4 regions of the Kitasatospora sp. NPDC054939 genome follow, and region 3 is predicted to be linked to each of the others. Evidence: predicted binding sites of a transcription regulator. Region 3 holds the regulator's gene; each other region holds the start of a gene.
What was found. The regulator HrcA, encoded in region 3, represses chaperone genes, less so after heat shock. The targets are predictions, from matches to a motif close to TTNGCACTCNGNNNNNCNGAGTGCNAA.
Positions count from the first base shown of each region.

Region 1: the regulator HrcA is predicted to act here: its motif matches at 1,513-1,539, upstream of groL (chaperonin GroEL).
Region 2: the regulator HrcA is predicted to act here: its motif matches at 1,847-1,873, upstream of ACWGB8_RS03115 (FmdB family zinc ribbon protein).
Region 4: the regulator HrcA is predicted to act here: its motif matches at 3,073-3,099, upstream of groES (co-chaperone GroES).

Region 1 is NZ_JBSGXP010000015.1:45,311-51,002, forward strand. It holds gene groL (chaperonin GroEL) at 1-1,356, opposite strand, end outside; gene ACWGB8_RS06840 (cold-shock protein) at 1,720-1,923, opposite strand; gene ACWGB8_RS06845 (MoaD/ThiS family protein) at 2,539-2,817, opposite strand; gene thrC (threonine synthase) at 2,862-4,145, opposite strand; SAM riboswitch class I at 4,163-4,296, opposite strand; gene ACWGB8_RS06855 (glucosyl-3-phosphoglycerate synthase) at 4,481-5,503, shown strand; gene ACWGB8_RS06860 (alpha,alpha-trehalose-phosphate synthase (UDP-forming)) at 5,547-5,692, shown strand, end outside.
Region 2 is NZ_JBSGXP010000005.1:64,296-69,987, reverse strand. It holds gene ACWGB8_RS03120 (MFS transporter) at 386-1,738, shown strand; gene ACWGB8_RS03115 (FmdB family zinc ribbon protein) at 1,885-2,202, shown strand; gene ACWGB8_RS03110 (hypothetical protein) at 2,432-2,752, shown strand; gene mscL (large conductance mechanosensitive channel protein MscL) at 2,782-3,198, shown strand; gene ACWGB8_RS03100 (hypothetical protein) at 3,226-3,576, opposite strand; gene ACWGB8_RS03095 (sigma-70 family RNA polymerase sigma factor) at 3,790-4,761, opposite strand; gene ACWGB8_RS03090 (phosphatase PAP2 family protein) at 5,182-5,692, shown strand, end outside.
Region 3 is NZ_JBSGXP010000053.1:43,069-48,760, forward strand. It holds gene hemW (radical SAM family heme chaperone HemW) at 1-571, shown strand, start outside; gene ACWGB8_RS17410 (hypothetical protein) at 583-798, shown strand; gene ACWGB8_RS17415 (DUF3097 domain-containing protein) at 805-1,632, opposite strand; gene ACWGB8_RS17420 (DUF2785 domain-containing protein) at 1,665-2,447, opposite strand; gene pspAB (PspA-associated protein PspAB) at 2,532-3,116, opposite strand; gene htpX (zinc metalloprotease HtpX) at 3,138-4,058, opposite strand; gene hrcA (heat-inducible transcriptional repressor HrcA) at 4,326-5,360, shown strand; gene dnaJ (molecular chaperone DnaJ) at 5,438-5,692, shown strand, end outside.
Region 4 is NZ_JBSGXP010000081.1:26,315-32,006, reverse strand. It holds gene ACWGB8_RS22605 (LysR family transcriptional regulator) at 1-741, opposite strand, end outside; gene groL (chaperonin GroEL) at 874-2,505, opposite strand; gene groES (co-chaperone GroES) at 2,626-2,931, opposite strand; gene ACWGB8_RS22590 (hypothetical protein) at 3,181-3,486, shown strand; gene ACWGB8_RS22585 (THUMP-like domain-containing protein) at 3,517-4,746, shown strand; gene ACWGB8_RS22580 (polysaccharide deacetylase family protein) at 4,722-5,633, opposite strand.

The sequences.
Region 1 (5,692 bases), on a different contig from region 3:
CGCGATCTGCTTGATCGGGGCCTCCAGCGCGACCTTGACGATGTTGGCACCGGTGGCCTCGTCGCCCTCCAGCTCCAGCTTGTCGAAGGCGACAGCGGCCTGCAGCAGCGCGACGCCACCACCGGCGACGATGCCCTCCTCGACGGCGGCCTTGGCGTTGCGGACGGCGTCCTCGATGCGGTGCTTGCGCTCCTTGAGCTCCACCTCGGTGGCCGCGCCGGCCTTGATGACGGCCACGCCGCCGGCCAGCTTGGCGAGGCGCTCCTGGAGCTTCTCGCGGTCGTAGTCCGAGTCGCTGTTCTCGATCTCGGCACGGATCTGGTTCACGCGGCCGGCGACCTGCTCGCTGTCACCGCCACCGTCGACGATGGTGGTCTCGTCCTTGGTGATGACCACCTTGCGGGCGGTGCCCAGCAGGTCGATGCCGGCGTTCTCCAGCTTGAGGCCGACCTCCTCGGAGATCACGGTGCCACCGGTGAGGATGGCGATGTCGCCGAGCATGGCCTTGCGGCGGTCGCCGAAGCCCGGGGCCTTGACGGCGACGGACTTGAAGGTGCCGCGGATCTTGTTCACGACCAGGGTCGACAGGGCCTCGCCCTCGACGTCCTCGGCGATGATGACGAGCGGCTTGCCGCTCTGCATGACCTTCTCCAGCAGCGGGAGCAGGTCCTTGACCGAGCCGATCTTGGAGTTGGCGATGAGGATGTACGGGTCCTCGAAGGTCGCCTCCATGCGCTCCAGGTCGGTCGCGAAGTAGGCGGAGATGTAGCCCTTGTCGAAGCGCATGCCCTCGGTGAGCTCAAGCTCCAGACCGAAGGTGTTGCTCTCCTCGACGGTGATGACGCCTTCCTTGCCGACCTTGTCCATGGCCTCGGCGATGAGCTCGCCGATCTGGGTGTCGGCGGCCGAGATGGAGGCGGTGGAGGCGATCTGCTCCTTGGTCTCCACGTCCTTGGCCTGGGCCAGCAGCTGGTCGGAGACCGCGGAGACGGCCTTCTCGATGCCGCGCTTCAGGGCCATCGGGTTGGCGCCGGCGGCGACGTTGCGCAGACCCTCGCGGACGAGCGCCTGGGCGAGCACGGTGGCGGTGGTGGTGCCGTCACCCGCGACGTCGTCCGTCTTCTTGGCGACCTCCTTGACGAGCTCCGCACCGATCTTCTCGTACGGGTCCTCCAGCTCGATCTCCTTGGCGATGGAGACACCGTCGTTGGTGATCGTGGGGGCGCCCCACTTCTTCTCCAGAACGACGTTGCGACCCTTGGGGCCGAGCGTGACCTTCACTGCGTCGGCGAGCTGGTTCATGCCACGCTCAAGGCCGCGGCGAGCTTCCTCATCAAAGGCGATGATCTTGGCCATCTGAAGTGGTCCTCCGGGACACGGTCGACTGCTCGGACCAAGGGGTGCCCGCGACGGACGGCCCTGGTGTGCGGGGGTCCCTTCCCCTACCGCTCCCGGGGGCCTCACCGACCCGGTCCGCTGTCACTCTCACGCTGTGAGTGCTAACGCCAATGATTAGCACTCTGGGTGGGTGAGTGCAAGCCCAACCGGGCATCCCGCGAGCCGCGCCGGGCACCGACGGCACCGGCCGCGCCTGCGGGGCGGAACGCACCCGCCGGCCCCGGACACGCCGACGGGCCCGCACGCCGATGCGTGCGGGCCCGTTGCAAGCGAGAGGTCCACCAGCCGAAGGCCGAGCCGGACTCCCGGGAGCCGGAAGGGTCAGACCGCCGCGCGGACCATGTCCGCCTGCGGGCCCTTCTGTCCCTGGGAGATCTCGAACTCGACCCGCTGGCCCTCCTCAAGGGTGCGGTAGCCATCCATCTGGATCGCGCTGTAGTGGACGAAGACGTCCGCACCACCGTCGACCGCGATGAAGCCGTAGCCCTTCTCCGCGTTGAACCACTTGACGGTGCCCTGAGCCATTCCGAACTCCCCTAGTGCTGTGCTGGCCCTTCACGCGCCCGCAGGTCTGCGGGCCCGGGTCTGGTTGCGGCCTGCCCGGGGACCCCCCCTGGGCGCAGCCGTGCGCGCCGCAATCCCCCAACCGGACCCCCGGACGGACTCCGATGAACGGGCGATTGCGTCGACCGCGGCTGAATGTATCCGGATAGACGCCCTCTGCAACAGGGCCAACGGACGGGAATTCCCTCGCCCCCGCAAGGGACAGGTCGGACCAAAAGGGAAGGAAGTCGGCATTCCACGCCGGACATGGCGGACGAATTACCCAAAATCTCCTCGGGAATTCTGACATCCGCCTGACATGTTTCACCGCCCGCGAGGACTGCGGTCTCAGTCGCCGGACGGCGGCGGGCGCACCCCGTTCCCCGTTGAGCGAAACTCTACTCCGACTCGGGCGACAAATATTCCCGCCGCAATACGGCGGCGAGCCGCCTCCCCCGCACAGAACCGAATTCCGAACGGGTGAGGCGGCTCGCCGCCGAAGTGGCCTTCCGCGCCGCGGCACGGAAGCCGGTGCGCATGCAAGGGCCGGTGCGCATACAAGGGCCGGCGCGCGGAAGCGCGCGGGCGCGCCGGGGCTCAGCAGCCGCCGGCCACCGCCGGGATGATCGACACGTTCGCGCCGTCCTTGATCTCCGTGGCCAGGCCCTCGGCGAAGCGCACGTCGTCGTCGTTGACGTACACGTTCACGAAGCGGCGCAGCTTGCCGGTGTCGTCCAGGAGGCGGGCGGCGATGCCCGCGTGGTTCTTCTCCAGGTCGGCGACGACCTCGGCGAGGGTGGCGCCCTCGGCGGTGACCTCGGCGGCACCGCCGGTGTAGGTGCGCAGGATGGTGGGGATGCGGACGTTGGCGCTCATGACGTGGCTCTCCTAGCGGGGCTGAGCGGCGGGTGGGGGGCGGGTCAGGCGGAGGCGAGGCCGGCCGCGCGGAAGGCGTCCAGGGTGGGCCGGATGACGGCGGTCATCCCGGCGTCGGAGACGGCGTCCAGGGTCTTCAGGCCGTCGCCGGTGTTGATCGCGACGGTCTCCTTGGCCGGGTCCAGCTGACCGGTCTCGACCAGCTTCTTCAGCACGCCGACGGTCACCCCGCCGGCGGTCTCGGCGAAGATGCCCTCGGTGCGGGCCAGCAGCTTGATCGCGGCCACCACCTCGGCGTCGGTGACGTCCTCGACGGCGCCGCCGGTGCGGCGGGCGATGTCCAGCACGTACGGGCCGTCGGCCGGGTTGCCGATGGCCAGCGACTTGGCGATGGTGTCCGGCTTGACCGGGCGGATCACGTCATGGCCGGCCTTGTACGCCGCCGACACCGGGGAGCAGCCGGCCGCCTGGGCGCCGAAGATCTTGTACGGGCGGTCCTCGACCAGCCCGAGCTTGATCAGCTCCTGCAGGCCCTTGTCGATCTTCGTCAGCTGGGAGCCGGACGCGATCGGGATGACGATCTGCTCGGGCAGCCGCCAGCCGAGCTGCTCGCAGATCTCGTACGCCAGGGTCTTGGAGCCCTCGCCGTAGTACGGGCGGAGGTTGACGTTGACGAAGCCCCAGCCCTCGCCGGCCGGGTCGCCGATCAGCTCGGAGCAGAAGCGGTTCACGTCGTCGTAGTTGCCGTCGATGCCGACCAGCTCGCCGCCGTAGACGCCGGCCATGACGACCTTGCCCTGCTCCAGGTCGTGCGGGATGAACACGCAGGACTTGAAGCCGGCCCGGGCCGCCGCCGCGCCGACCGCGCCGGCCAGGTTGCCGGTCGAGGAGCAGGAGAGGGTGGTGAAGCCGAAGGCCCGCGCGGCCTCGATGGCGCAGGCCACCACGCGGTCCTTGAAGGAGTGGGTCGGGTTGCCGGAGTCGTCCTTGATGTGCAGCTGGGCGGTGAAGCCCAGCTCGCGGCCCAGGTTGTCGGCCTTGACCAGCGGGGTCCAGCCGGGGTTCAGGTTGGGCTTGGAGGCGACGTCGGCGGGCACCGGCAGCAGCGGGGCGTAGCGCCAGATGGAGGCCGGACCGGCTTCGATCCGCTTGCGCAGCTCCTCGGCCGCCGCGGAGCCGAACTCGTACGCGATCTCCAGCGGGCCGAAGCACTCCACACAGGCGAAGCTGGGACCGAGCGGGAAGCGGGTGCCGCACTCGCGACAGGACAGCGCGGCGGCGGGGCCGAGGTCCACGGTGGTGGTGGGTGCGGCGGTGTCGATAGCCATGATGGCGGAGGCCTCTCTCCTCATCTTCCCCGTGAGGCGGGCGCGCCACGGGCCGGAATTGGCACCTGTCCCGCCGGGGCCTGTACGACAGCCGCGCGAGAAGGTTGCCGGGACGTCAACGGGCCGTTCCCTCAGTCCCTCTGGATGAGCTCTGTGAAGTTGTGGTCGTGCTCAGCGGCGACCCCGGCGTGCGAAGGTCCGGCCGCTGTACGAAGACTGTATCCGAAGGCGCCAACCGCGAAAGGGACCGTCCGCCACGCGAGATGGCGCGTCCCACCGAGGATCCGGGCAGGAAAGATCCGGATCCGAGGAACCCCCCGACCCCAGGAGTGAGAGTGCCCCTGCCCGACGAACCGACACCCGAGCTCCTCCCGGAGGTGGCGTCCTGGCTGCGGCGCCGTGCGTGGAGCGCGGCCGACCGTCCGGTGGGCGCCCTGCTGGAGGCCAAGCGCGCGGCGGGCCGGGCCGGCACCGTCAGCGTGGTGCTGCCCGCGCTCGACGAGGAGGCCACCGTCGGCGGGATCGTCGAGGTGATCCGGCGCGAGCTGATGGAGCGGCTGCCGCTGGTCGACGAACTGGTGGTGGTCGACTCCGGCTCGGCCGACGCCACCGCCGCCGTCGCCGCCCGGGCCGGCGCCCGGGTGGTGCACCGGGACTCCCTGCTGCCCCGGCTGCCGGCCGTGCCGGGCAAGGGCGAGGTGCTGTGGCGCTCGCTGCTGGCCACCCGCGGGGAGATCGTCTGCTTCGTGGACGCCGACCTGCGCGAGTTCGACCCCGCGCTGGTCTCCGGCACCGTCGGCCCGCTGCTGACCGACCCCGGCATCCAGCTGGTCAAGGCGATGTACGACCGCCCGCTGGAGACGGACGGCGCGGTCGTCCCGGCCGGCGGCGGCCGGGTCACCGAACTCGTCGCCCGCCCGCTGCTCAACCTGCACTGGCCGGAACTCGCCGGTTTCGTCCAGCCGCTCGGCGGCGAGTACGCGGCCCGCCGCTCCCTCCTCGAACGGCTGCCGTTCCCGACCGGCTACGGCGTCGAGCTGGGCCTGCTGGTCGACGCCCTGGAGGCGGTCGGCCTGGACGCGCTGGCCCAGGTGGACGTCGGGGTCCGCCACCACCGCCACCAGGACGGCCAGGCGCTCGGCCGGATGGCGGCCACCATCTACCGCACCGCCCTCGAACGCCTCGACCGCACCCACCGCCTCAAGGCGTCCGCCGACCTGGTGCACCCGCTGCTCACCCAGTTCACCCGCGACCCCGACAGCCGCGCCTTCACCGCCCACACCCATCCGGTCACCGCACTGGAGCGGCCCCCCATGCACACCGTGCCGGAGTACGCCGCCCGTCGGCCGGTGATCTGAGGGGCGGGGTTTGCCGACCCGGGCCCCCGGCAACGTACCAACCATGGGCGATCTCACGACCGAACGTTCGAGTGCGACCGGCACCGCCCCCGTCCTGGTGGCCTCCAATCGGGGACCGGTGTCCTTCGGCCTCGCCGACGACGGCGGGCTGACCCTCAGGCGCGGCGGCGGCGGGCTGGTCTCCGGGCT
Region 2 (5,692 bases), on a different contig from region 3:
TGGGGGAAGCGCGACATCTACGCGCGTATAAGTATGATGGTTGAGACACCCCCAACATCTGCCTGAAGCAGAGTTGGCGCGACCGCTCGGCGGCTGCGGCCCGGCCCACGGCAACCCTCGCCGGCCAGGCCCGGTATCTACCCCGGTCGACGCGCGAGAGGACGACTCTCGGCGCCGTCGGGGCCACCCCTTGCCCCACTGCGCTACCAGGCAGCAGGAAGGACCGACCGTGACGGCCCGCCGAACGGTCGACAACGCCGCGGTCGAGAGCACCGCGGTCAAGGGCGCTGCGCTCCGGGGCACTGCGGCTGCGGCCCGTGCCACCGGCGCGAGCGATGCCCCCGAACAGCCCGGCACGCCCGCGCGCGTCGGGTACGGGGCGCTGCTGAGCACACCCGGAGCCTGGACGTTCCTGGCGCCCGCCTTCGCGGCCCGGCTGCCCTACGCGATGCTCAGCCTGGGCATCGTCCTGCTGGTCCTGGACACCCACGGCTCATACGGCACGGCCGGCGCCGTCGCGGCGGTCTCCGCCGTCGCCCAGGCGTTCATCGGCCCGCAGACCGGCCGGCTCGCCGACCGCTACGGGCAGGCCGCCGTCCTGGTACCCAGCGTCGTCGTGCACGCGCTGTCGGTCGGCGCGCTGATCGCCCTGGCCCTCGGCCACGCGCCGGTGTGGAGCCTGTTCCTGGCTGCGGCCCCGGCCGGCGCCAGCGTGCCGCAGATCGGCGCCATGGTCCGGGCCCGCTGGGTGGCCAAGCTGTCCTCGCCGTCCGGCTCCTCCTCTCCGATGCTGAACACCGCGTTCGCCTTCGAGTCCGTGACCGACGAGTTCACCTTCGTCATCGGCCCGGTGCTCGCCACCGCCATCGCCACCACGGTCAACCCCTCCGCCGGACTGATCGCCGAGGCCGCGCTCACCGTCGTCGGCGGGCTCGCCTTCGCCGCCCAGCGGCGCACCGCCCCCGCCCGGCACCCGCACAGCGCCGGCACCCGCCGCGCCTCCGCCCTCGCCTCCCCCGGCGTCCGGCTGCTGGCCGGCTCGTTCCTCGGCGTCGGCACCGTCTTCGGCGCCATGCAGGTCTCCGTCACCGCGTTCTCCAAGGCCGCCGGGCAGCCCGGTGCGAACGGCATCGTGTACGGCATCTTCGCCGGCGGTTCCATGCTGGCCGGCGTGCTGTACGGCATGATCGCCTGGCGCCGCACCGCCCGCTCCCGGATGCTCGGCAGCTACGCGCTGCTGGTGATCGGCTGCTCGACCCTCTGGGCGATGCCCAACCTGACCACGCTGGCCGTCGCCGGACTGGTCTGCGGCCTCGCCATCGCGCCCACCCTGATCACCGGGTACACCCTGGTCGAGACGCTCGTCGCGGACGGCGCCAAGACCGAGGCCTTCACCTGGCTGACCGGCGCCATCGGGCTCGGCCTGGCGGCCGGTTCCACCGTGGCCGGGCAGCTGATCGACGGCTTCGGGACGTGGGCCGGGTTCCTGGTGCCGGTCGCCGGCTCCGGGCTCGGGCTGATCGCCCTGGTCCTGCTGCGCCACCTCCTCGTGGCGCCGCGCACCGAACCGGCCGCGACCGCCGCCGGGGCCTGGGCGTCGACCGGCGCCGCCGTCCCCGCCGCGGGGACGGTTCCGGCCGCGGCCCTCGGCACGGACGGCCCGGGTGCGAGTGGTCCTGCTGCGGGCGGTCCGGAGCGGGCCGGTGCGGGGCGGTTGGTGGCCGCCGGGCGGGGGTGACGGACGGTGCTGCGGCGGCCCTCCGGCCGCCGCAGGGCCGATCCCCCGTCCCATCTCACACCTGAGTCGCTGGACTGACGCAGCGGAATGCCGCATCATTGACCATCGTTAGCACTCATCAGGCGAGAGTGCCAGGAGGAAGACAAGTGCCCACGTACCAGTACCAGTGCACCGAGTGCGGCAACGGCCTGGAGGCGGTGCAGAAGTTCACCGACGAGGCGCTGACCACGTGCCCCGACTGCCAGGGGAAGCTCCGCAAGATCTTCTCGGCCGTAGGTGTCGTGTTCAAGGGCTCCGGCTTCTACCGCACGGACAGCCGCTCCTCCTCCAGCAGCTCGGTGGGCTCGGGTTCGTCGTCGGCATCGTCGTCGCCCTCCTCGTCGTCCTCCTCCTCGGGCGGCACCGGCAGCTCGGGCGGCAGCTCGACCCCCGCCGCCAGCTCCGCCCCGGCGGCTGCCAACTAGTCGAGCCGGTCTCCGGCCCGCCCCGCGGGCCGTCCCCGGTCCAGGCTTTCGAAAGGCCCGGTCACCAGCGTCGCGACGCGGTGGCCGGGCCTTTCGCCTGCCCCGAAACACCCACCCGCCAACCCCGGTTCACTCGCGCGGGTGTACGAAGTTCTCCACAGGGCCGGCTTTTCCACAGGAACCGGATACGGGCTTTCCCCGCTCACCGGGCGGCGGCAGAGTGTGCGCCATGAGGACCCACTCCACGCACTCCGAGCACCTCCCCCGTCCGGCCTCCTCCGGCGCCGGGGACACCGGCGTCCCGGCGCCCGCCCCGGCCGTACCGCCGCGCCACGAGCTGCCGCAGTTCCCGCCGATCCGGGCCGGCTGCACCCGGCGCCACCGGCTCCGCCGGACCGTGCGCGGGCCCGGGATGCTGCTGGCCGCGGGCCTGCTCCTGGCCGGCGCCGCACTCGTCGCGGAGCCCCGGCAAGCGGGGCTGCCACCGCCCGCGGCGGCGCCCGCCCACCGAACGGGTTGTCAATCCGGCGATCCCGGAGATCACCCGTGACCTACTGACGACTTCGTCGTTCACGCGGCATGAAGGGCTTCAAGGAATTCCTGCTGCGCGGAAACGTCGTCGAACTGGCCGTTGCCGTCGTCATCGGTGCGGCTTTCACCAATATCGTCAACGCCTTCGTGAGGGGCGTGATCAATCCGATCGTCGGCCTTTTCGGAGCCAAGGATCTGGCCTCCTACAGCTCCTGCCTCAAGGGCCCCTGCGAGGTCGACGCGTCCGGGGAGGTCACCTCCGGCATCTTCATCCTCTGGGGCTCCGTGCTCAGCGCGGCGCTGCAGTTCCTGATCACCGCAGCCGTCGTCTACTTCTGCCTGATCCTGCCGATGACCAGGTTCACCGCCAAGCGCAAGACCCTCGCCGAGACCCAGGCCGAGGCGGAGGAGAAGGAGGTCGTCCTGCTCACCGAGATCCGGGACGCCCTGGTCGCCCGGCGCTGAGCCGACCGGGACGACCCCGACCCGCCCTCAGCCGCCGTGGTGCGGCGGGCGCTGGCTCAGGTACCAGTCCAGCCCCCGCCCACTGCTCGACCCACCCGGGCGCTCACCCCAGCCGCTGTCGGTGTCGTCCCGGGACTGCTGGTCCAGCGGGTCCCCGAAGACCAACCGGGCCTTCCGGGCGGCCGCCGCCCGCTCGGCATCCGGGGCGGGGCCGCTGCCGCCCGGCGCCACCCGCCCGTCCGATTCCTGCCCGCCCGATTCCTGCCCGCCCGACGCGTGTCCGCCCGGTTCCTGTCCGTCCGTTCCCTGCCCGTCCGACTTCTGTCCGACCGGCTCGTGCCCGTCAGCTGCCCGCTCGACCGGTTCCTGCTCGCTCACCGACCCGTTTCCCTTCGCCTTCGATCGCATGTCCGCCGCCGCCACTTGTCCGAAATCATCTCTTGCCCGAAGTCCGGTCCACCCCCCGGCACTCCCCGCTCCGGGCCGGCCACGACCCGCCACCACCCCGCCCCGCCGTCGACGAAAGCGCGGAAGCCCGGGTGCGGAGCGCTCCGCACCCGGGCCCAGCGGGGCCTCCGGTCCCAGGACCGGTCAGGCCGCTTCGAAGCCGGCGTGGTCGGCGATCCGCTTCAGCTCGGCCAGCGCATGCTTCTCGATCTGGCGGATCCGCTCACGGGTCAGCCCGTGCTGCTTGCCCACCTCGGTCAGGGTGCGCTCGCGGCCGTCCTCCATTCCGTACCGCGACCGGATGATCGAAGCCGTACGGTCGTCCAGCCGCCCGATCAGATCGTCCAGCTCCTCTCGGCGAAGCATGACCATCACCGCGTCCTCCGGGGAGGTCGCCCCGGTGTCCTCGACGAGGTCGCCGAACTGGGTCTCGCCCTCGTCGTCGACCGACATGTTAAGGCTGACCGGGTCACGCGCCCAGTCCAGCACGTCCTTGATGCGGGTCTCGGTGGTGTCCAGCTCGGCGGCGATCTCGGCGGGCTCGGGCTCGCGGCCCAGCTCCTTGGACTTCTCGCGCTGCACGCGCCGGATCCGGCCCAGCTCCTCCACCAGGTGGACGGGCAGCCGGATGGTGCGCGACTGGTCGGCGATCGACCGGGTGATCGCCTGCCGGATCCACCAGGTCGCGTAGGTGGAGAACTTGAAGCCCTTGGCGTAGTCGAACTTCTCGACCGCCCTGACCAGGCCCGCGTTGCCCTCCTGGATGAGGTCCAGCAGGGGCAGGCCGCTGCGCGGGTAACGGCGGGCGACCGCCACCACGAGACGAAGGTTCGACCGGATGAAGACGTCCTTGGCGCGCTCGGCGTCCTCGGCTATTGCTTCCAGCTCCTCGCGCTGCACGCCCTGGGGCAGTTCGTCCCCTTCCAGCAGGTGCTGGGCGTACACGCCGGCCTCGATCCGCAGCGAGAGCTCGACCTCCTCGGCGGCATCGAGCAGGGGCGTCCTGGCGATCTCGTCGAGGTACATACCGACCAGGTCGCGGTCGGCCTCAAGGTTGGTCGGGCGGGCCGCGCGAGTCCGGTCGGCCCTGTCGCGAACGACGGCACGGGTGGCCATGCTTGCTCCCTTTCGCTGGTGTTGCCGAGGTCTGCCTGCCTGCCCGCAAGGGCAAGAAGTGCGGGCCCCGCGGGGCTCACACGTAACGATCCAACGAACAGAATCCGGACAACATTCCCAAGTCACTCAGATTCTTCCAGCGATGCAGTATCCTGCCCGTTTTCACCCCCGTTGCGGACGGAGCGTGACCGGAGCTGCACTCCTCGTGCCATCGGGGCGCCCGCTTCCGACCGGGCGGCCGGCCCGCTCCGCCGACGCCCGCGCGGCCGGCCCCTCCCGGCTCCGCAGCCACTCCCCTGCAGTCGAAACCCCCGGGACGCGGCCGACGTTCCCGGCATCCGCAGATCCTCCGCACAAAAGATGCCAAATCGCTATCAGCCCACCGTCCGATCCCCACGACCCACGGGGAAGGTGTCAGCCATGCACCTGACCAACAGCGCGCCCACCATCACCAGGCGTGACCGCTGCCTCCTGCGGTACGCGGCGCTGTCGGCCTGTTGCGCCGTTCTCCTCGCAATCCTGGCCGCCCTCGTGCAGACCGGCTGGCAGCCCCTGGCCCGGCTCGACCGGGCCTGGACCGACGGAATGCACGACTACGCCCGGGCCCACACCGTCTGGACCGCCGCCGTCCAGACGCTCACCGACATCGGCGGCACCGCGACCATGCGGTCCGCCCTGGGGGTGGCCGCCTGCTGGCTCTGGCTGATCGGCGCACGGACGCTGGCCGGCTGGGTCGCCGCGCAGGCCCTGATCGGCTGGGCCGCCCAGTGGGGGCTCAAGAAGCTCGTCGACCGCGACCGCCCCTCCTTCCAGGACCCGGTCTCGCACGCCGCCGGCCCGGCGTTCCCGTCCGGCCACGCGATGGCCTCTGCCCTCACCTGCGCCGTCCTGGTCGGCCTGCTCTGGCCCCGCGCGCGGCGGACCGGGCGCA
Region 3 (5,692 bases):
CCACGTCTCCGCGTACTCGCTGATCGTCGAGGACGGCACCCGGCTCGCCGCCCGGGTCAAGCGCGGCGAACTCCCGATGATCGACGACGACGTGCACGCCGACCGCTACCTGATCGCCGAGGAGGCCCTCACCGGCGCCGGCTACTCCTGGTACGAGGTCTCCAACTGGGCGACCGGCGAGGCCGCCCGCTGCCGCCACAACGAGCTCTACTGGACCGGCGCCGACTGGTGGGGCGCCGGCCCCGGGGCGCACAGCCACGTCGGCGGCGTCCGCTGGTGGAACGCCAAGCACCCCGCCGCGTACGCCCGCGCCCTCGCCGAGGCCCGCACCCCCGCCCAGGCCCGCGAGGTGCTCGACCCCGAGGACCGCCGGGTCGAGCGCGTGCTGCTCGAACTGCGGCTGGCCGACGGCATCCCGCTCGACCTGCTCACCGCGCAGGGCCTCAAGGCCGCCGAGCGGGCCCGCCAGGACGGCCTCCTCGACTCCGCCCCGTACGACCGGGGCCGCGCCGTCCTCACCCTCCCGGGCCGCCTGCTGGCCGACGCCGTGGTGCGTGACCTGGTGGACTGAGATTCGTTAGCGTGGGTGTCAGCCGTCGGAGGGAGGGCACCATTCCCGCCTATCTGATCGTCGACCCGATCAAGGGCGTCTGCGTGCTGCTGACCGAGTTGGGTCAGGTGTCCGCCCCCGGAGCCACGCGCTACATGTCCGAGCGCACCAGCAAGTTCGGCGAGCCCGTCCCGGTCGACGTGCTCGGCGTCACCCTGGAGACCGGCGACTTCCAGACCTGCGCCTGACCGCCGTCACTCCGGGGTGCTCACGAAGTCGATCAGTTCCTCGACGCGGCCGAGCAGGGCGGGTTCGAGGTCCTTGTAGGAGTCGACCGTGGCGAGGATGCGCTTCCAGGCGGCGGGGGTGTCGTCGGGCCAGCCGAGGCGGCGGCAGGTGCCGCGCTTCCAGTCCTCGCCGTACGGGACGTCCGGCCATCCTGGGATGCCGACCGAGGCGGGCTTCACGGCCTGCCAGACGTCGACGAAGGGGTGGCCGACCACCAGGACGTGCGCGCCGGTGACCCGGGCCGCGATGCGGTGCTCCTTGGTGCCCGGCAGCAGGTGGTCGACCAGCACGCCGAGGCGGCGGCCGGGCCCGGGGGCGAAGTCGGCGACGATCGCCGGCAGGTCGTCGACGCCCTCCAGGTACTCGACCACCACGCCCTCGATCCGCAGGTCGTCGCCCCAGACCCGCTCCACCAGCTCGGCGTCGTGCCGGCCCTCGACGTAGATCCGGGACTCACGGGCCACCCGGGCCCGGGCCCCGGGGACGGCGACCGAGCCGGAGGCCGTCCGGCCGGGGGCGCGGGAGGGGGCCGGGGCGGCCGGGCGGACCAGGGTGACCACCCGGCCCTCCAGCAGGAAGCCGCGCGGCACCAGCGGGAACACCCGGTGCGCCCCGAAGCGGTCCTCCAGGGTGACGGTGAACCCCTCGGCGGTCTTCTCGCAGCGCACCACCGCCCCGCAGAAGCCGGTCACCGCCTCCTCCACCACCAGGTCCCGCTCGGCGGGCACCTCGGGGGCGGGCTGCTGCCGCTTCCACGGCGGGGTGAGGTCGGGTCCGTACCGGCGGCTGTGCATGCCCCGGAGTCTAGGTCAGGGCCTACGGGGCGTCAGCCCGTGAACGGCGAGTCGACCACCAGGGCCTCGGCGATCCGTCCGCGCAGGGCGGTGGAGTGGCGTACCGTCAGCGGCTCGCCGCCGCGCTCCTCGCGCACGCCGCGGTCGGCGAGCACGTAGACCATGCGCAGGACGCGCAGCGTGTTGGAGACGTTCGCGGGGACGCCGGGGACCGCCGCGGAGGGGCGCCGCGGGGGCCGGGCGACGAGCGGATCGAGCCATTCCAGCGCCTGCCGCTCGGTCAGTTCCGGGCGGGTGAGGACCAGCGCGACGGCGCGGCCGAGGCGGTCGTCCTCCAGGGCGTCCAGGACGTGGTCGGTCGGCGCCAGCAGCCGGGCGGCGGCGAGCTCCAGCAGCGGGGCGGGGTCGTCGACCAGCGGGCTGCGGCCGAGGACGGCCAGCAGGTCGGCGCCGTGCGCGACCGCGTGCAGCCAGCCGAGCTGCGGGTCCCAGCCGCGCAGGTCGGTCTCGGCCGGGTACCAGCGGGCGAACGCCTCCAGCCAGGACGGGCGGTAGGCGCCGGCTCCGACCACCTCGGCGAGCACCAGCGGGGCGAAGGTGCGGGCCTGGATCTCGGGGTCGCCGAGCCGTTCGGCCAGCTCGTCGCCGAGGGCGAGCAGCTCGGCCGGGGCCAGTCGCGGCACCCAGCGGCAGAGCTGCTCGTAGGCGAGGAGGTCGCGGACCTCCGGGGCGGGGGAGCGCAGGGCGGCGCTCACGGCGGCGAGCAGCGCGGGGGTGGGCGCCGCGTCCTCGATCTCGTTCCAGTCGATGATCACGTGGGCGCACCCTAGGCGCCGCGCCGACCGGCGGGCCAGCGAATATCCGGGCCCGCCGCCGTGCCCGAGGCAGCGGCTCCCGGGTCACAGCCCCGGCGCGCCCCAGACCGGGAACCAGCGGCCGAGTTCCCCCTCGATCCGCAGGTCGTTGCCGAGCAGCGCCTTCACCTGCAGCTCCAGCGGGCTGTTGCGCCGCTCCCCGCCGCCGGGCTGCGGTGCGAACGGGTAGAACGTCCCGCGCTTGTACAGGTAGACCAGCGCCAGCGGCTGCCCGCCCGCGTCCCGGAAGCCGACCAGCGAGCAGAGCAGCTGCGGGCCGAAGCCGTTGGCCTCCAGCTCGCTGTTGACCGCGTGCAGGTCGTTGACCAGCTCCGGCAGTTCCTCGGGGGTGTGGCGGGCGAGCAGCCAGGAGTAGCCGTACGCGTCCTTGGACGCCTCGACGGGCACCCCGCCGCGGCCGGTGTCGGCGTCCAGCAGGGCCCGCACCTGCCGTTCCACCTCGCCGAACGCGCCGCCCTCGACGGCGGCGAAGCAGACCGAGCCGAGCCCGGTCGGGCGGAAGCCGGCCCCGGCCTCCAGGGTGAGCGCGGCCGAGGGGATGCCGAAGAGCCGGTCGAGGTCCGGCCGGACCGGCTTGGTCCGGCCGAACAGGGCGTCCAGGAAGCCCACGGTGGTCCTTCCCCGGGAGGATCAGTGCCCGAGCCGGGCGGAGATCCTCGCCAGCTGGTCGAGCCGCTGCTCCAGCGGCGGGTGGGTGGAGAGCAGGCGCGAGGCGGTGGCCTTCGGGCTCAGCGCCGGGGCGAACCAGAAGGCGTTGTACGGCTGCGCGCGGCGCAGGTCCTCGGTCGGGATCGCGGCGATCTGCCCGGTCACCTTGGTCAGCGCGGAGGCGAGCGCGCTGGGCTGTCCGGTGAGCTGGGCGGCGGCCCGGTCGGCGGCCAGCTCGCGGTAGCGGGAGAGCAGCCGGGTGAGCAGGAAGCTGATCGCGTACACCGCCATCGACACCAGCGGGACGACGATCGCCGCGATCGCCACGTTGGAGTCGTTGCTGTTGCGCCCGCTGTTCAGGAAGCCGCCGTACAGGGCGATCCGGGTCATCGCCCCGGCCAGCACGCCGAGGAAGCCGGCGACGGTCATCACGGCGACGTCCCGGTGGGCGACGTGCGACAGCTCGTGGGCGAGCACGCCCTCCAGTTCGGCCGGTTCCAGCCGGCGCAGCAGCCCGGTGGTGACGCAGACCACGGCCTTCTGCGGGTTGCGCCCGGTGGCGAAGGCGTTCGGCAGGTCGTTGTCGGCGACCGCGACCCGGGGCTTGGGCATGTCGGCGAGCGCGCAGAGCCGGTCGACGGTGCCGTGCAGCTGCGGGTACTGCTCGGGCGTGACCGGCCGGGCCCCCATGGCCTTCTCGGTGATCTTGTCGCTGAACCAGAACTGCGCGACGAACAGCCCGCCCGAGATCAGCACGATCAGCGGCCAGGCGCCGCGCAGCAGCACGATCAGCAGTCCGGTGAACCCGACGTACAGCAGGCCGATCACGAACATGGTGCCGACCATCCGGCCGGTCAGGCCGCGGTCGGGTGCGAAGCGGGTGTGGTGGCCCGAGGTCGACATCGCTGCTCCTCCGTTCGCCGTCCGTCTCCGATGCTGCCACCGCCGCGGTCGGCGCGCCGCCGACGGCACCGTCACCCGTGCGGCGTGCACCCGGCCGGGATGCGGGCAGGATCACCCCGGACTGGCCGTTCCTGCGGTCGGACCCGGGCCTTACACTGGCAGGTACGGTTTTGGCACTCGGCTGTTGCGAGTGCCAGGTCCGGGGCCTCTCGGAACGGCCCACAACACGTCATAACGGACAACGTGCGAAGACGGAGGTGCGTGCCCATGGCCGGTGAGGTCCGCCCGCTGGACGAACGCAAGCTCGCCGTGCTGCGCGCCATCGTCCAGGACTACGTGGGCACCGAGGAGCCGGTCGGCTCGAAGGCCCTGGTGGAACGGCACAACCTGGGGGTCTCCCCGGCGACCGTCCGCAACGACATGGCGGCGCTGGAGGAGGAGGGGTACATCCACCAGCCGCACACCAGTGCGGGCCGGATCCCCACCGACAAGGGCTACCGGCTGTTCGTGGACCGGCTCGCCGAGGTCAAGCCGATGAGCGCGCCCGAGCGCCGCGCCATCCGGCACTTCCTGGACGGCGCCGTCGACCTCGACGACGTGGTGGCCCGGACGGTCCGGCTGCTCGCGCAGCTGACCCGCCAGGTCGCCGTGGTGCAGTACCCCTCGCTGTCGCGCTCGACCGTGCGGCACATCGAGCTGGTGGCGCTCGCCCCGGCCAAGGTGATGCTGGTCCTGATCACCAACACCGGCCGGGTCGAGCAGCGGCTGGTCGACTGCCCGGGCACGGTCGGCGAGACCGTCCTGGCGGACCTGCGCTCGCGGGTCAACGCCCGGGCCGCCGGCCAGCGGCTGCCCGACGTGCCCGGTCTGCTGGAGGAACTCCCGGCCGGCTTCGAGCCGGCCGACCGGCCGACCGTCACCACGGTGCTGGCGACGCTCTTCGAGACCCTCGCCGAGCAGAGCGAGGAGCGGATCATGCTGGCCGGCACGGCCAACCTGACCCGCTTCGGCCACGACTTCCCGCTCACCATCCAGCCGGTGCTGGAGGCGCTGGAGGAGCAGGTCATCCTGCTCCGCCTCCTGGGTGAGACCGGGGACGCGGGGATGACGGTCCGGATCGGGCGGGAGAACGCCTACGAGGGGCTGAATTCCACCTCCGTCGTGTCGGTCGGCTACGGTTCGGGCGACGAGAGTGTGGCCAAACTGGGTGTGATCGGTCCGACCCGGATGGACTACCCGGGCACAATGGGGGCGGTGCGAGCGGTGGCACGGTACGTGGGCCAGATCCTGGCCGAGTCGTAGGGAACGGCCACCGTCACAGCAGGTGACGGCGGCCCCAGTCGCAAGCACTTCAACAGGCGGAACAAGCGGAGCATTTGGTGGCCACGGACTACTACGCGGTACTCGGCGTCCGACGGGATGCGGGGCAGGACGAGATCAAGAAGGCGTTCCGGCGCCTGGCACGCGAACTGCACCCGGACGTCAACCCGGACCCGAAGACGCAGGAGCGGTTCAAGGAGATCAACGCCGCCTACGAGGTGCTCTCCGATCCGCAGAAGCGCCAGGTCTACGACCTCGGCGGCGACCCGCTGTCGCCCAACGGCGGGGCCGGCGGCTTCGGCGCGGGCGCGGCC
Region 4 (5,692 bases), on a different contig from region 3:
CGCGCCCGCGCACAGCTCCACGAGGTGCCCCCGGCACTGCGGGCACCCGGCGATCCACTGCTCGCCCGCCAGCTCCCCCAGCTCCACCGGCGTGCCGCCGCCGCGCCCCGCCAGCGGGTGCGCGGCGGGCAGCAGGCCCACCAGCGGGTCGTCCAGCAGCGGGGTGACCACCAGGTCGGACCAGTCGGTGACGGCGGTGAGCTGCTGGGCCTCCAGATTCGCCTCGGCCCGGGCCTCGCGCGGGGTGCCGTGCGCCGGGGCCGGCAGCGCGGCGGCGCCGGCCGACTCCGGGTAGCGGAAGGCCAGCGCGACCTCGCACTCGCCGCCGCGCAGCATCGCCAGCGACTCCGGCGGCTCGGCCTCGACCAGCGACACGCGGACCCCCGGATGGCTGTCCCGCAGCCGGGCGACGGCCGGCGGCACCAGGGTCGAACTCGCGGTGGGGAAGGACACCAGCCGCACCCGTCCGGCCCGCAGTCCGGCGATCGCCGCGACCTCCTCCTCGGCGGCGGAGAGCCCGGCGAGGATCCCGGTGGCGTGCTTCAGCAGCACCCGCCCGGCCTCGCTCAGCTGCATCCCGCGGCCTGAGCGGACCACCAGCGGGGTGTCCACGGACTTCTCCAGGGCCTTCATCTGCTGGCTGATCGCGGGCTGGGTGCAGCCCAGTTCGCGGGCGGCGGCGGAGAAGGAGCCGGTGCGGGCGACAGCACGCAGCACACGCAGATGGCGGGCCTCGATCATAGGTCAGTTATAAGGCAAACTTTGCTTTCCGCAAAATTCAACTGATGGATCGCACCCGCCGTACAGACGCCGGGGCCCGGCCCGCACCCCCTCGCGGAGGTGCGGACCGGGCCCGCGGTCACCGACCGGACGTCAGTGGGAGTGGCCGTGCCCGTGCGAGTGGCCGTGACCGTTGTCGGCCTCCTCCTCCTTCTTCTCCACCACGAGGGTCTCGGTGGTGAGCAGCAGGGAGGCGATCGAGGCGGCGTTCTCCAGCGCGGAGCGGGTCACCTTGACCGGGTCGATGACGCCGGCCTTGACCAGGTCGCCGTACTCACCGGTGGCGGCGTTGTAGCCCTGGCCGGCCTCCAGCTCGGAGACCTTGGAGGTGATGACGTAGCCCTCCAGGCCGGCGTTCTGGGCGATCCAGCGCAGCGGCTCGTGCAGCGCCTTGCGGACGACCGCGACACCGGTCGCCTCGTCGCCCGACAGGCCCAGGCCGTCGTTCAGCACCTTGGCGGCGTGGACCAGGGAGGCGCCGCCGCCGGCGACGATGCCCTCCTCGACCGCAGCGCGGGTCGCCGAGATGGCGTCCTCCAGGCGGTGCTTGCGCTCCTTCAGCTCCACCTCGGTGGCGGCGCCGACCTTGATGACGCAGACGCCGCCGGCCAGCTTGGCCAGGCGCTCCTGCAGCTTCTCGCGGTCCCAGTCGGAGTCGGTGTTGGCGATCTCGCCCTTGATCTGGGCGACGCGGCCGGCCACGGCCTCGCTGTCACCGGCACCGTCGACGACCGTGGTGTCGTCCTTGGTGATGGTCACGCGGCGGGCGGTGCCCAGCACGTCCAGACCGGCCTGGTCGAGCTTGAGGCCGACCTCCTCGGAGATGACGGTGGCACCGGTCAGGGTGGCCAGGTCGCCGAGGATCGCCTTGCGGCGGTCGCCGAAGCCCGGGGCCTTGACGGCCACGGCGTTGAAGGTGCCGCGGATCTTGTTCACCACGAGGGTGGACAGCGCCTCGCCGTCGACGTCCTCGGCGATGATCAGCAGCGGCTTGGAGGCACCGCCCTGGAGGATCTTCTCCAGCAGCGGCAGCAGCTCCTGGATGGAGGAGATCTTGCCCTGGTTGATCAGGATGTACGGGTCCTCCAGGACCGCCTCCTGACGCTCGGCGTCGGTGACGAAGTACGGCGAGAGGTAGCCCTTGTCGAACTGCATGCCCTCGGTGAAGTCCAGCTCCACGCCGAAGGTGTTCGACTCCTCGACGGTGATGACACCGTCCTTGCCGACCTTGTCGATCGCCTCGGCGATCAGCTCGCCGACCTGGGTGTCCTGGGCGGACAGGGTGGCGACGGCGGCGACGTCGTCCTTGCCCTCGATCTCGCGGGCGATCGACAGCAGGTGCTCGGAGACGGCGGCGACGGCCTTGTCGATGCCCTTCTTCAGGGCGGCCGGGCCGGCGCCGGCGGCGACGTTGCGCAGGCCCTCGTTGACCAGGGCCTGGGCCAGCACGGTGGCGGTGGTGGTGCCGTCACCCGCGACGTCGTTGGTCTTGGTGGCGACCTCCTTGACCAGCTGCGCGCCGAGGTTCTCGTACGGGTCGTCGAGCTCGACCTCGCGCGCGATGGTCACACCGTCGTTGGTGATGGTGGGGGCGCCGAACTTCTTGTCGATGACGACGTTGCGGCCCTTGGGGCCGATGGTCACCTTGACGGTGTCGGCCAGCTTGTTGACACCGCGCTCCAGCGAGCGGCGGGCGTCCTCGTCGAACTGCAGGATCTTCGCCATGTTCCCTATTCCCTCGGGGTCGCGGCCGTCCGGGCGGCCGCGGAGTCGTCACGTGAACCAACAACCACGCCCCGGGCCCCTGTCACTTGGGACACGGATCCGGGGCGGGCTGGGACGTCTTTACTTCTCGATGATCGCGAGGACGTCGCGGGCCGAGAGGACGAGGTACTCCTCGCCCTGGTACTTCACCTCGGTGCCGCCGTACTTCGAGTACAGGACGATGTCACCGACGGCGACGTCGAGCGGCAGACGCTGGCCGTCCTCGAAGCGACCCGGGCCGACGGCCAGGACGACGCCCTCCTGGGGCTTCTCCTTGGCGGTGTCCGGGATGACCAGGCCGGAGGCCGTGGTCGTCTCGGCGTCGAGCGGCTGGACCACGATGCGGTCCTCAAGCGGCTTGATGGCAACCTTGCTGCTGGTGGTCACGTCCGAGCTCCCCTTCGGAGATTACGGGGCTTTCATACGGGTAGGGGCGAACCTGCGGGCCTGCCGTCGCGGGGGTCAGACACGCGTCATCGCGTTAGCACTCTCCAGGTGGAGAGTGCTAGGCACGACCATAGGCCGCGGTTAGCACTCAGTCAACCAGAGTGCCAACGGCGCGGCCGGTGTCCCCCACGGATCGGCTGAGTAGCCGTACTCATGTGCGAGCCCCGGGCCGCGCCGCACACTCGTGCCATGACCTTCCCCGCCGCACCCACCGACCCCAGCCGGCGGCACGACCTGCTGCTCTCGCTGATCGCCCTGCCGCTGCTCACCGGTGCCACCGCCCTCGTCGCGTTCGGCTCCTTCGCCCTGATGTTCGGCGCGGCGCTGAGCGACGCCGGCCCCGCGGTCCTGGTGATCGGCCTGGTCGGCGTGGTGCTGGCGCTGGCCCCGGCCGTGCTGGTCGCGGTGCGCGGCGCGCGGTCCGGCTACCGGCTGCTGCCGCTGGTCGCGGCGCTCTCCCCGTTCGCCTCGGTGGGCTGGTTCCAGCTGGCCTGACACCCGCCCCGGGCGCGGGAGAATGGCCGGGTGGAGACCGATCACCTGCAGCCCCTGCTGACCCCCGAGGGTCAAGCCCTCCTCGCCGAACTGCGCGAGTTCGCCCCCGAGGAGGAGCTGGCGCTCGCCACCCGGCTGCGCCGGGAGCACCCGGCCGAGCTGGTCTCCGCCGCCTTCGGGCAGGCCCGGCTACGGCAGCGGGCCCGGGCCAAGTTCGGCGCGGACGCCGACCTGATGTACTTCACGCCCAACGGCGTCGAGCAGTCGACCCGGCGCAGCGTCGCCGAGTGGCGCGCCCGCCGCTTCGCCGAGCTGGGCGTCCGGCGGCTTGCCGACCTCTGCTGCGGGATCGGCGGCGACGTGCTGGCGCTGGCCCGGGCCGGCATCCGGGTGCTCGCCGTGGACCGCGACCCGGCCGCGTGCGCGGCCACCGCCGCGAACGCCGCCGCGCTCGGCCTGGCGGACCTGGTCGAGGTGCGCTGCGCGGACGTCGCCGACGTGGACGTCACCGGCTTCGACGCGGTCTTCACCGACCCGGCGCGGCGCACCGCCCGCGGCCGGGTGTTCGACCCGGAGGCGTACACCCCGCCGCTGTCCTGGGCGGTGGAGGCGGGCCGCCGCACGCCGATCGGCGCCCTGAAGGTGGCCCCCGGGATCCCGCACGAGGCGGTGCCGGCGGACGCCGAGGCCGAGTGGGTCTCCGACCACGGGGACGTCAAGGAGGCGGTGCTCTGGTTCGGGACGGAGGCCGCCCACCCGCACCGCGCCACCCTGCTGCCACACGGCGCCTCGCTCACCGGCGGCAACCTGCCCGACCCGGCGGCGGGCCCGGTCGGCCGCTACCTCTACGAGCCGGACGGCGCGGTGATCCGGGCGCACCTGGTCGCCGAGGTCGCCGAGCAGGTGAACGGGCGCCTGATCGACCCGAAGATCGCCTACCTGACCTCGGACGAGCTGGTCGCCACGCCGTACGCGCACGCCTTCGAGCTGACCGACGTGCTGCCGTTCCACATCAAGAAGCTCAAGGCGCTGCTGCGCGAGCGGCAGGTCGGCACGGTGGTGATCAAGAAGCGCGGGATGGCGATCACCCCGGAGGAGCTGCGCCGCCAGCTGAAGCCGAGCGGTCCGAACAGCGTCACGGTGATCCTCAGCCGCACCGACCACGGGCCGCTGATGATGCTCGGCCGGCCGGTCACGGCCGGGAATCGGCCGACCGGGGAGCAGTCGGCCGGGGATCAGCCCGCCGGGGCCTGGAGGTAGTCCTCCAGGCGGGCCACCGCGAAGCCCTGCTCCTGGATCCGGGCCAGCAGCTCGCCGAACATCTGCGTCATCGTCGCGCCCTTGAGGTCCTTGGGGCCGCGGAAGTGCGCGAGGACGATGTCCCCGGGCTTCAGCTTCTTGTCGGCCGCCTGGTACTGCATGTCGTGGATCTGCATCGACTCGCGCCAGAGCACGATCGCCCGCGGCCCGCACTGCTGCACGGTGGCGTTGAGCTGCGGGGTGTGCGCGCCGTCCCCGTACGGCGGGCGGAACAGCAGCGGCGCGGTGCCGTACTCCCGGGTCAGCGCGCTCTGGGCGTCGCAGACCTCGGCCCGCTGCCGCTCCGCCGGGACCCTGCTGAGCTGGGCGTGCGCGGTGGTGTGGTTGTGGACGCGGTTGCCGAGCGCCTGGAGCCGCTTGAAGTACCCGTAGTCGTCCTTGACGATGTCGCGGGTCAGGAACAGCGAGACCGGCACCTTGAGGTCGGTCAGCATCTCGACGAACCTCGGGTCCTTCTCGGCGCCGTCGTCGATGGTGATGAAGACGACCCGGTCGGTGGTCGGGACGTCGCTGAAGACCGGTACCGGCCCGCTCCCGGGGAGCTTGACCGGCTTGTCGGCCGGGGCGGGCGGGGCCGGCGGCAGCGGCTTGAGGTTCCACTTGGCCCAGGCCGCCGCGTCGGCGGCGGCGGGCGGGGCGGCCGGAGTGCCGGTGGCCCGGTCGGCGGAGCCCGGGGCGGGGGCCGGGGTGCCCGCGGCCGCGGTGGTCGGTGCGGCGGTGGCCCGCGGTGCGGGCGAGTCCCCGCCGCCGCAGCCGGTGACCGCCGTCAGCAGGGCCAGGGCCCCCGCCGCGCACGCCTTGGCCCTGCCCCGCCCGTACGTCCTCACCGCGCCGCGCTCCCCGCTGCCGTTCAGCTGATCCTCAGCTGATCACGGTAACGGCAGGG